Regions from separate parts of the Mesobacillus sp. genome, predicted to be linked through region 1. Evidence: riboswitches for the same ligand, from Rfam matches in the RefSeq annotation. Region 1 holds a riboswitch; the other holds the start of a gene.
What was found. Region 1 has a riboswitch for cyclic di-AMP ahead of AC3EBE_RS00030 (cation:dicarboxylate symporter family transporter). Riboswitches for the same ligand answer to the same signal wherever they lie in the genome.
Positions count from the first base shown of each region.

Region 2: another riboswitch for cyclic di-AMP. It lies ahead of AC3EBE_RS02385 (TrkH family potassium uptake protein); the one in region 1 lies ahead of AC3EBE_RS00030 (cation:dicarboxylate symporter family transporter).

Region 1 is NZ_JBYNSB010000001.1:1,723-7,577, reverse strand. It holds gene AC3EBE_RS00055 (DEAD/DEAH box helicase) at 1-84, shown strand, start outside; gene AC3EBE_RS00050 (STAS domain-containing protein) at 186-1,025, opposite strand; gene AC3EBE_RS00045 (hypothetical protein) at 1,226-1,411, shown strand; gene AC3EBE_RS00040 (hypothetical protein) at 1,513-1,671, shown strand; gene AC3EBE_RS00035 (GNAT family N-acetyltransferase) at 1,997-2,443, shown strand; gene AC3EBE_RS00030 (cation:dicarboxylate symporter family transporter) at 2,507-3,763, opposite strand; cyclic di-AMP (ydaO/yuaA leader) riboswitch at 3,880-4,019, opposite strand; gene AC3EBE_RS00025 (GNAT family N-acetyltransferase) at 4,234-4,758, shown strand; gene AC3EBE_RS00020 (GNAT family N-acetyltransferase) at 4,991-5,530, shown strand; gene AC3EBE_RS00015 (undecaprenyl-diphosphatase) at 5,527-5,855, opposite strand, start outside.
Region 2 is NZ_JBYNSB010000009.1:52,954-58,808, forward strand. It holds gene AC3EBE_RS02370 (transporter substrate-binding domain-containing protein) at 1-40, shown strand, start outside; gene AC3EBE_RS02375 (amino acid ABC transporter permease) at 78-743, shown strand; partial or broken gene AC3EBE_RS02380 (amino acid ABC transporter ATP-binding protein) at 772-1,500, shown strand; cyclic di-AMP (ydaO/yuaA leader) riboswitch at 1,802-1,944, shown strand; gene AC3EBE_RS02385 (TrkH family potassium uptake protein) at 2,124-3,464, shown strand; gene AC3EBE_RS02390 (potassium channel family protein) at 3,477-4,133, shown strand; gene AC3EBE_RS02395 (chromate transporter) at 4,607-5,179, shown strand; gene AC3EBE_RS02400 (chromate transporter) at 5,179-5,709, shown strand.

The DNA.
Region 1 (5,855 bases):
CGTCATATGATTGAAGAGATTATTGAGGAAAAGGCTTCTGCAAAACTAACCGAAGATGATATCCGCGAAATTTTGATGATTTGAAGCTCTACTGAGGGTTGTGTCTATCTAATTAGCAGATTAAAAGCATTTAAAGATAAGTATATGAAAAATGCCCATTTCGCTAAGGCGAATAGGGCATTTTTTTATTTGGCATTTTCAATATCAAGATAATGTTTCAAGGTTTGCTGTAGTGTTCCTCTTGTATCAGCCTTCTCCATGAAATTAATGCCAGTATGGATCATTTTTCTGACAAGCTCAGGGCGCATCCCTGTAATTACTGCTTTTGAGCCCATCATGTTAATACCATTTAAGACCTTTTGAAAATGGTCAATGACGTTCATTTCCATGTCAGCAATACCTGATAAATCCATGATCAGTGTTTGGACTTTTAATCGGGCTATATCCATCAGTATTTTTTCCTCGATTATCTGCATCCGATAATCATCAATCATACCAATCAATGGTAAAACTGCCACTGAGGCACTGATTGGGATGATTGGCACCGACAGATGTTCAACCAACTTTCTCTGAGAGTTAAGGAGCTCATCCTTATAATTAGTATAGCTGAGGAAAAACGTGTTCAAGAACTGGTCAACCTGATCATTAATCCGTTTCTCCAGATCAAAAAATTCTTTTCGATCAGTGAAGTTGCCTGTCATCCGGTCGAATTCACTGAGGAATTGCCATAAAGTCCTTCTTATTGCCTGTACCCATTCTAATTTGAATGCAACAGTCAGGGAGTGCTCTGCCCAGGCGACACCCTCTACTTCTGCAAAAGCAATAAGGTTTTCTTCCTCCCGCTCTACAATATAACCGACTAATTTTTCAGCGTTCTTCAAAAGGTCGATATTGCCTCGTTGCAGGATTTCATTAATTTTGGATGCAACATTCACTGCTTCCGATAATAGTTTTTGTTCGAAAATATCCCTGTTAGCCCTGATAAAATCAAGTACATTATCCTTCTGGACATAGGCAGCTTCCATTATGTACACTCCCTTAGCTTAATGATCTAAAATAATTAGCACTATCAACCTAGGTAAAACCTTCCTGTAAGCTACTTTAACAAAGGAAATAGGAAAATTCAAATTGTATAAGGAAATGGATTAAGGCAGCAAAGAAGGAATTACGCTATTTATAGCGAATGGTTTATGAAAATTATATCTAAAATAGGTGTGAATTAAAAATGATACTATTTGTGAACATTGAAAATATTATTTCCAGCAAGTGTGATGCAGTATTTAAAGCAATTGTTGACCATAGTCATATGAGCTATTGCTTCATTTCAAGCGGCAGCAGCCGGCTTGAAGCTGGAAGGGAAGTGATTTGGAGCTGGATGATGTCGGGGTGGAATTGCCGATCTAAGTTCTAAAGACAGAAAAACAGAAAGTGGAATTCGTCTGGTGTCCAAGCGGTGCTGAAACAACGGTAAAAATGACACTCTAGCCTCACGCTGAAAGAACGATTGTAAAGGTGCATGAGACAGGATGGGATAGCAGCGAAGAGGGAGTCCTCAGATATGGACAGCAAATTCAGGGCTGGACAGAACTGGTGACATGCCTGAAGGCCTATCTCGAATCTGGCATCAATTTGAAACCAGGAAAAAGCGTAACAAGCGATTCGCTTGAGTAATTGTGAATCGGAAATCCTTGATGAACTTTCATAGAGGAAATGAAAGTAGCGGGACAGGTGAGACCCCGCAGGAGCGAAAGCGACGAGGAGGCTCACCGCACGCTCCGAGGAAAGCGAAGCGCCTGGAACGAAAATCAACAGACTTTTACAAACATCTAGAATAGCGACACAGTATTAGAATAGAGTCTATCTAAATAAAGGAAATGATAGAACGATAGTGTCTTCAAGAATCATACGAAATACCCTCACTTGTTACTAATAGAAAAGTTAAGTAAATCGCACTTTTGAGTTCGATATAGCAAGAATAAGGAAGAGGGGATATAGAATGAAAATCACACTCATGCCAATCACCAAAGAAAATTGGGAGGATGCAATCGGCCTAAAAGTAAAAGAGGAGCAGAAGCAATTTGTGGCTTCCAACTTGCATTCCATCGCTGAAGTGCAGTTCCTTGAAAACTTTGTGGCTAAAGGTATTTATTACGGAGGAACATTGGCAGGTTTCGCAATGTATGGAATTGATCCGGATGACCAAAATTACTGGATCTATCGCCTGATGGTCGACCAGGATTTTCAAGGTAAAGGAATTGGGATTGCAGCTATAAATCTTATAGTGGAAGACATCAAACAGAAGAATGACACAGGCATCCCACTTATCATGATTGGGTACCATCCTGAAAATGAAGGGGCCAGATATACATATAAGAAAGCTGGATTTGTTGAAACAGTAGTGGCGCCATGGGGTGAGCAGCTTGCGGAATATAAACTGTCTTAGTTAGCAAATTAGCAAAATAATAAATAGCCAGCAGAGTGACCTCTCGCTGGCTATCGTTATCGATTAGGATGCTTTGTTTAAAACTTTGGATTTGGCTGAAGGCTTAAAGACGCCTTCCCATTTGGCAATAACGATCGCTGCAAGGGAATTGCCCACGACATTGACTGCAGTTCTTCCCATGTCTAGAATCCTGTCAATGCCAGCGATAAATGCTAAGCCTTCTACCGGCAATCCAGCCGTACCGAGAGTCGCCAATAGAACGACAAAGGATACTCCTGGTACCCCGGCAATGCCTTTAGAGGTTACCATTAAGACAAGCATTAAGGATATTTGTTCTGAGATGCTCATATCAATTCCGTACATTTGTGCGATGAAGATCGCTGCTAATGCCTGGTAAAGTGTAGAACCATCCAGGTTAAAGGAGTAGCCTGTGGGGATGACGAAAGAAGTGATGTGCTTCGGCGCACCTTCTTTCTCCATTTTATCCATGATTCTTGGCAGAACGGTTTCAGAACTTGCTGTTGAAAATGCAAGGATTAATTCATCCTTTAAAGTCACAATCAATTTGAAAATATTATAGCCGGCCAGTTTGGCTACTGATCCCAATACAACAATGACGAAGAATGCCATCGTTCCATATACTGTAAGGACAAGTTTACCAAGCGGGATCAGTGATTCAAGACCGAATTTAGATACTGTTACACCAATGAGTGCAAATACACCAAAAGGTGCAACCTTCATGATTTGGTTAGTTGCATAGAACATTGCGTCTGCGGTTCCCTGGAAAAAAGCAATAACCGGTTTTCCTTTTTCGCCAATGGCCGATATTCCGAGACCAAAAACAAGAGAAAAGAATATGATTGCCAGCATGTCTCCTTCAGCGAATGCTGTAATTGGATTTGTAGGAACTATTTCTACCAATGTAGTAACCATTGATTTTGTTTCCTGCGTTTCAGCGGTATCTACATAACTGCCAATATCTGTTTTATCAAGTTCGCTCATATTTACGCCAGCGCCTGGCTGGAATAGGTTTGCTGATATGATCCCGACGATAATCGCAATGGTCGTGATTATTTCGAAGTAAAGAAGTGTTTTGCCTCCAATTTTTCCTAATTGCTTAATGTCTCCGACACCAGCAACGGCAACAATAATACTAGCAACAACGATTGGCACGACGATCATCTTAATTAATCGGAGAAAAATATCTCCTATAGGCTGCAGATAAGAGGCCACAGCAGGATTGCCAAAGAATACCGCGCCTACAATAATACCGAGGACGAGACCGATAAAAATTTGGCCCGCCAGACTGATTTTTTTCAATTAAATTTCCTCACCTTCTGTAAAATCTCTAAGCTGAAATAGCAAATGGCAAGGGAAACAAGATTTTTCTCTGCAAAAAAAAGACACTTCGGGTGTCTGTAGAGAGATTTGATCCTCTGTTCCCTTTTTGTCGCTTACGAGGTTAGCTGCCGGGTTAGGAATTGGAAACGAAATCCCCTTCTTCATGAATTCACCCCAGGCGGATGCCGCCAGTTGGTTCCCCCGTTCTTTATGAAAGATTAAGCGGTAAAATATATTTGATAATATTATATCAATATCATAAAAAAGTAAATGTTAATTCTTTACCAGAGTAAAGTGTTGTTTGGACTTTTAAGTGCTGGGGTGGAGGGATCGTTGGATAATTGTAAGGGGTTTTCATACACCTGCTATCCTCCATAATTGGAGAGAATGCCTTAATAAAAGGACTAAAGACAACTAGGAGGTTTTACTATGAAAGAGGAGTTTGAGTTATGGAAAAACAATTAGATTTAGTAAGACCTACTCTAGATTTAGAAAAGGAATACCTCGATTTTTACCAGGAATGGAAAGAAAGCGGAGAGAACATGGTTCCCTGGGTTATTAGCAAGAATCCATCCGATTTTCAAGCCATGGTCGATTTCTTACTGGAAAACGAGAAGGGTGAGAATCTTCCTGAAGGCTGGGTTCCTGATTCGACTTATTGGCTTGTGAATGATAAAAACAAAATCCTTGGCGCGGTTAACATAAGACATGCGCTCAACGAGAAACTTTTAAATTCAGGCGGTCATATTGGGTATGGTATCCGACCGTCTGAACGCCATAAAGGCTACGCCGCACAAATATTATCCTTAGCCTTAGAGAAAACCAGGTCAATGGGAATCGATAGGGTACTAGTTGTTTGTGATGCGGTCAACATCGCCTCAGAGCGGACCATTATAAAAAATGGCGGAGTTGAAGATATCAGTTATACAGAGGAAGATGGCAATGTTGTAAAACGGTTCTGGATTGAGCTATAAGATGTGAGATAGAAGCTTACTGGTAAAAAAACAGTCCTTACTGGTGAAAAAACAGTCCTTACTGGTGAAAAAAGGGTTCTTACTGGTGAAAAAATCATCTCAACTAGTAAAAAAATTGTCCCTACTGGTGAAAAACTGTCATCACCACACAAAAAAGACTAATCCAAACCTTAAACTGTATTAAAAATGTTCTGTGAACTGAAAAAGTGAAAAATTTAAGGGGGATGTATCGTTGTTATTTCAAAATGGGAAGTTAAAAGTTAGGGAACTGGAACCAAATGATGCCGAGTTAATGGTTAAATGGCTTTCCGATCCCGCAATTCTTGAATTTTATGAGGGAAGAGATAACGTTTTTGATTTAAAGAAAGTTATCGAGGTTTTCTTCAGCCCAGATCCACATGAAAAAAGGTGTATGGTTGTCTTTGAAGATATTCCAATTGGCTATCTGCAATTTTATGAATTAGAACAGGAGAACCGGAATGCGTTTGGGTTAGACAAACAAGAAGCCATATTCGGTACTGACCAGTTTATAGGGGAGCCTGCTTATTGGAACAAGGGTATTGGTCAGCTATTGATGAAGTCAGCCATTGATTATTTAATGAATGAAAATGGAGCGGACCGTATAGTTGTCGATCCGCAAACCTGGAATGTTCGGGCGATTGCTTGTTATGAAAAAGCAGGATTTAAAATAAAAAAGCTGCTGCCCAGTCACGAATGGCATGAAGGTGAATATAGGGACAGCTGGTTAATGGAGTATGCATCATCAAACTAGTTATCATATCTGAATTTCATAAAGGAAATAACCCGCATTATGATACTGGAAAATGCACCTAATATCGCACTTCCGATAATATCAGAAGGATAATGGTGACCGACCCAAACTCTTGAGAAGCCTGTGACAGCAGACAGTCCAAGCATAAGACTCCCTAATGTCCGATTGAACATCAATATCGATACAGAAACTGCAAAAGCAAGAATCGTATGCTTGCTTGGGAAGGAAGAATCCATCTTTGAGGGAATCAGTATTCCCACACGCCTTTTCTTAAATGGTCGAGGTTTATAATAAAATAATTTAATGAGCATATGCAGGAGGAATG
Region 2 (5,855 bases), on a different contig from region 1:
GGAATACTTTGGCGAGGATATCACCACGAAGCCAGAGTAGACAGATAGATAATTTATAGAGAAGGGAAGTAAAAGCTTTGCCAAGTATAGGACATCTTTTTAAAACATTCATAGACAGCAGTGACCTGTTTATCGATGCGATGCTGCTTACACTGCAGCTGACCGTTGTATCAATTTTAGTAGGGATCGTGATAGGTCTATTCTTTGCACTCTTAAAAATTTCTAATATTAAACCGCTCGAATGGATTTCCGATGCGTATGTTTATCTCGTAAGGGGTACGCCATTAATCGTCCAAATCTTCATTTTATATTTCGGGATCAGCGGGATTTTCCTGATTCCTGATTTCTGGGCTGCGGCATTGGCGCTGGCCTTCCATAATGGTGCTTATATTGCTGAAATTTTCCGTGGTACGATTCAATCTGTCGATAAAGGGCAAATGGAAGCTGGACGTTCATTGGGTATGTCAAAGGCCCTGACAATGAGAAGGATCATTTTGCCTCAGGCATTCAGGCGTTCTCTGCCGCCGCTTGGCAACCAATTTATCATCGGCCTGAAGGACTCCTCACTGGCAGCCTTCATCTCGATGAATGAATTGTTCAACGTGGCAACAACACTTGGGTCGAACAACTTTGATGAAATGACTTATCTATTAATCGTAGCATTCTACTATTTAGTACTTGTCGCGATCTTGACATTGGCAGTGAGAGCGATTGAAAAGAGATTGGCCGTAAGTGACAGGTAAGGAGGGAAATTGTGTGTATACAAAAGAAATGATCCATATCGAAAATTTAAATAAGTCCTTTGGAGACCTGCATGTCCTGAAAGATGTCAATATTACTGTAAAAGAAAGTGACGTAGTCTGCCTTGTTGGTGCCAGTGGTTCTGGTAAAAGTACATTGCTGCGCTGCATCAATTTCCTTGAGAAGAAGGACAGCGGCAAAATCATTCTCGAGGGCAAGGAGGTTTCCCAGGAAACCCATGATATAAATGAAGTCCGCCAAAAGGTTGGGATGGTATTCCAGCATTTTAATCTTTTTCCACATATGACTGTACTTGAAAATATCATTGAAGCACCAGTCCATGTAAAAAAAGTTTCTAAAGATGCTGCAGTGAGAGAAGCAAAGGAACTGCTTGTGAAGGTCGGTCTTGAAGACAAGGCGGATGTCTATCCGAGCAAGCTTTCCGGCGGACAAAAGCAAAGGGTGGCGATTGCCCGCGCGCTGGCAATGAAGCCGGATATCATGCTGTTTGACGAACCGACTTCTGCATTGGACCCGGAATTGGTTGGAGAAGTACTGGCAACCATGAAGGAACTGGCTGAGGAAGGCATGACGATGGTGGTCGTAACCCACGAAATGGGCTTTGCCCGTGAGGTAGCCGACTAGATCGTCTACATGGATGAAGGCATTATCGTTGAAAAAGCAAAGCCAGAAGCATTCTTTACTAATCCAAAGGAAGAGCGCACGAAGGAATTTATCCAGACTACTGCTCTAAAATAAATGCTTTATCAGGCAGTCCAGTTGCAAAGCTGGGCTGCTTTTTTTGCTGAACAGACAAAATCTTAAATACTAATTTTAAGTAACCTCAGCCGATCTAACAAAGTTTAGATATTCTCCTTAAAAAACAAAGAAAAACAGTGATTCGGTGAGATAAGCAAGGATATGCTGGATGTTTTCGTATAATTTGGGCTCAAAGAGTCATTTTTAGCTTACTTTTCATGCTTTACAACTAGAAGTGCGCCGGAGTATGATTACAACAGTTTCAGATTTCATTCTATAGCGACAATTGAATAAGTTTCATATTTCTAAATCGCTGAATCCAATGGGAGCGGGGGAACCAACTATTGTGGGTGGTGATCCACTTGGGGTGAAGCCTTTTTAAAGGCGGGGCTATTCTGAGCCCTAATCCGACAGCTAACTCCGTAAGCGTTGCAGAAGAGGAAGGTGAAGCTTGTGAGACGAGTCTGTTCAAAAGTCCACAAGGCTATATCCGTTAGCCTCTGAGGGCTTTTTTGTTTTGTCTGATTTAAATAATCCGGATATTTACATTTGCTGAACAAGAAGCTCCTGCAGGAAATAATAAGAACAGAATTCCTCATACTAAGGGAAGAAGGGGAAACAACATGCGCAGGAAAATGCTTTTAAAGCTTGAGCCTCCTAAGGTGCTTGTCCTGGGTTTTGGGATCATCATAATGCTTGGCTCGATTCTGCTGTCACTTCCCGCTGCTACTGTAGATGGCAAAGGGCTCTCGTGGATGGATGCGTTGTTTACAGCCACTTCAGCGACCTGCGTTACCGGACTGGTAGTTGTTGATACAGGAGATACCTTCACTACTTTTGGTGAGGTAGTCATCCTTTCGATGATCCAGATTGGCGGACTTGGTTTCATGAGTTTTGCCACACTTCTGGCCTTCGTCCTGGGAAAAAAAATCTCTTTAAAAGAGAGGCTGGTCATCCAGGAATCATTGAATAACACCTCTGTGGAAGGGGTCGTCCGGCTTGTAAAACGGATCCTTATTTTTACAGCGTTGATTGAGATTACAGGTGGCATCCTGTTATCTCTGAGGTTTGCCCATGATATGGCTGCCGGCAAAGCGATTTACTTCGGCTTTTTCCATGCTGTCTCCAATTTTAATAATGCAGGATTTGACTTAATGGGAGAGTTTCGCGGGCTGACGGCGTACGTGAACGATCCGGTGGTTAACTTTACACTTATCTCGCTGATCAGTTTGGGCGGAATCGGCTTCATCGTAATGAATGAGCTGTTTGAATACAAAAGCACGAAACGAATTTCACTGCATTCTAAAATCGTACTTACAGTATCCGGTATTCTGGTGCTGATTGGGACGGTGCTGATCTTTTTGCTTGAATACAAAAATCCGGCTACTTTAAAACCGTTGTCCATGTCCGGGAAATTCTTGAGTTCTCTTTATCAAGCAGTTACGCCAAGGACTGCTGGCTCCAATACATTAAATATTGGCGATTTAACGCAAACAACATTATTCTTGATTATTTTTCTGATGTTTATCGGCGCTTCCCCAGGTTCGACTGGCGGCGGGATCAAAACAACCACATTCGCAATTCTGATGGGGGCGGTAAAATCCCAGATCCGTGGCAGGGAGGATGTCACCTTCTTTGGCAGAAGGATGGACTACACCATTATTTATAAATCTTTGACAGTAACACTCATTGCACTTTTTCTCGTTATATCCGTTACAATGGTGTTGACCGTGACAGAACCGGGAAAAGAGTTTCTGATGCTTTTCTTCGAGACGGTATCTGCCTTCGCAACAGTCGGCCTGTCGATGGGATTGACACCTGAGCTGTCACCGATGGGGAAGATTTTGATTACCTTTACGATGTTCGCAGGCCGGATTGGTCCGATGACACTAGCTTTTGCAGTAGCAAAAAAAAGAAAAGAAGACCATTACCGCTATCCGGCTGGGAAAGTGATGATTGGCTAGGAGGATGTACTTATGGCAAAGCAATACGCAGTAATCGGGATGGGCCGTTTTGGATCAAGTGTAGCGACCTCCCTTTATAATGAAGGAAACGATGTACTCGCAATCGATAAAAAAGAACAATATATTGAGGAATACAAGGAACACGTCACTCATGCAGTAATCGGCGATTCAACCGATGAGCAAACGCTGAGGGCTGTTGGAATCAGGAACTTTGATACAGTTATCGTTGCGATTGGCGACGACATCCAGGCAAGTATCCTGACAGTTCTCATCCTCAAGGAAATGGGAGTAGCCAATGTCGTCGCAAAAGCGCTCAACAAGCACCATGCACAGGTATTGTTCAAGGTCGGGGCAGACAAAGTCATCTTCCCGGAAAGAGATATGGGAGAAAGAGTAGCACATCAGCTGATGGCCTCACCTAACGTACTGAACTTCATCGAGCTTTCAGATGACTACAGCATTGAAGAAATCAAACTCCCAATGAGCATGGCAGGCAAAAACCTGATCGAGATCAATCTCCGTGCAAAATACAATATCACCGTTATCGGAGTAAAAACAGGTACGAAGGTAGACATTTCCCCTGACCCTGAAAAAACATTAAGAGCCGAAGACATCCTGATCGTTCTCGGAGAAAACGGAGATTTGAACAGATTTTCAAAAGTGAAATAATCTAGCTAGGCAGGCTGTTTTGTACAGCCTGCCTTATTTTTGGGGAAGATGCGTGGCGATTAATGACCTGCTGCTTCATTTGAGCCCTATTTTTCCGAGTATTGGAATTTTCGGTCATTAATGTGCTCTATTTATGGCCTTTTTCCGGTGGCTGGAATTTTCGGTCACAAATCTGCATCATTGGTCCCCTTTTTTCCGGTGCCTGATAATTTTGTTCAGCAACCAGTGTCAATTGCATCTGCACCATTCTCTCCATTGGCTCCCTGTATTTTAATAAACTGCAAACGATCAGGAAATAACCTTAGCCTAAAGCTGGGGAAGAGAAATATTTCGGTTTCCGTATTTAACATTAACAGGTAAAATGTAATTATCGCGGCTGATGTGCTGTGATACTTTTTACTTGTTTGTACAATCAGGGGATAGATAAATAGAAACTGGCATGGAAAAGTGATTACAAAAAGAAGGTGAAGGGCATGAAACAGGCTGATTTGTTTTTGGCTTTTTTTCGGGTCGGAATTCTCGGCTATGGGGGCGGTCCGTCCTCCATTCCACTAGTACATAAGGAAGTTGTAGAGAAATATAAATGGATGGATTCAGATGAATTCAGCGATATCCTTGCATTGGGAAATGCCCTCCCAGGTCCGATTAACACAAAAATGGCCGGTTATATCGGCTTCCGGGTGGGCGGAGTTCTTGGGATGATAACCGCGCTTGCAGCAACAATCATACCGACAATCATCTTGATGATCCTCCTCCTGACCGGTCTTAATGCCTACAAGGATGAGCCGTGGGTAAGCGGGATGGCCCAGGCTGTCGTGCCAGTTGTTGCTGTAATGCTTGCTGTCCTTACCTGGGACTTTATAAAAAAATCGGGTACCTCCAAGCTGGGATGGAAATGGACTGTTATTGCGCTCGGAGGCAGCCTGCTGCTGCTTCAGTTTCTGCACCTGCATCCAGCAATCCTGATTTTTGTGCTGTTAATCGGTGCCTTGCTCATGAAGGGACCATCTCCCTCCATGCAAAAAGATGCGGGAGGGGATAAGTGATGCTTTATTTTAAAATATTTTTGGCATTTTTCATTCCTGGGATTCTCGGCTATGGCGGCGGCCCAGCTTCCATTCCGCTGATTGAGAACGAGGTCGTCGACCGCTACGGCTGGATGACGGTCAATGAGTTCAGCGAAGTGCTCGCGATGGGTAATGCATTGCCGGGACCAATAGCCACGAAAATGGCCGGCTATATTGGCTATTCCGAGGGCGGGGTTCTGGGTGCTATAGTAGGAGTCTTTGCAACGGTGGCGCCTTCGCTGGTCTTGATGATCGGACTCCTTGGCTTGCTTATGAAGTTTAAAGATTCACCCAAGGTAAAACGGCTGACCATTATTGTCCGTCCGGTAATTGCTGTATTGCTTGGAGTCATGACCTACGATTTCCTTTTCTCTTCTTATGAAGGAGTCGGGCTTCTGCAGACCATTCTTATCGGCGGCATCAGCTATGTGTTAATGGAAAAGATGAAAGTGCATTCTGCTTATGTCATTGCTGGTGCATTAGTTTATGGAGCCCTTGTTTTATCATAAAAAGGGGGTTCCTATTTTCTATTTTGCTTTTTTGCTGAAAAAAATTTCTCTATACTGCCTCAACGATGAAAGCGATACCATTATAAAGTTCGCAAAAATACTATGTTGACAAACAAATCAGAAGGTTTTATGATTTCTATTATTAA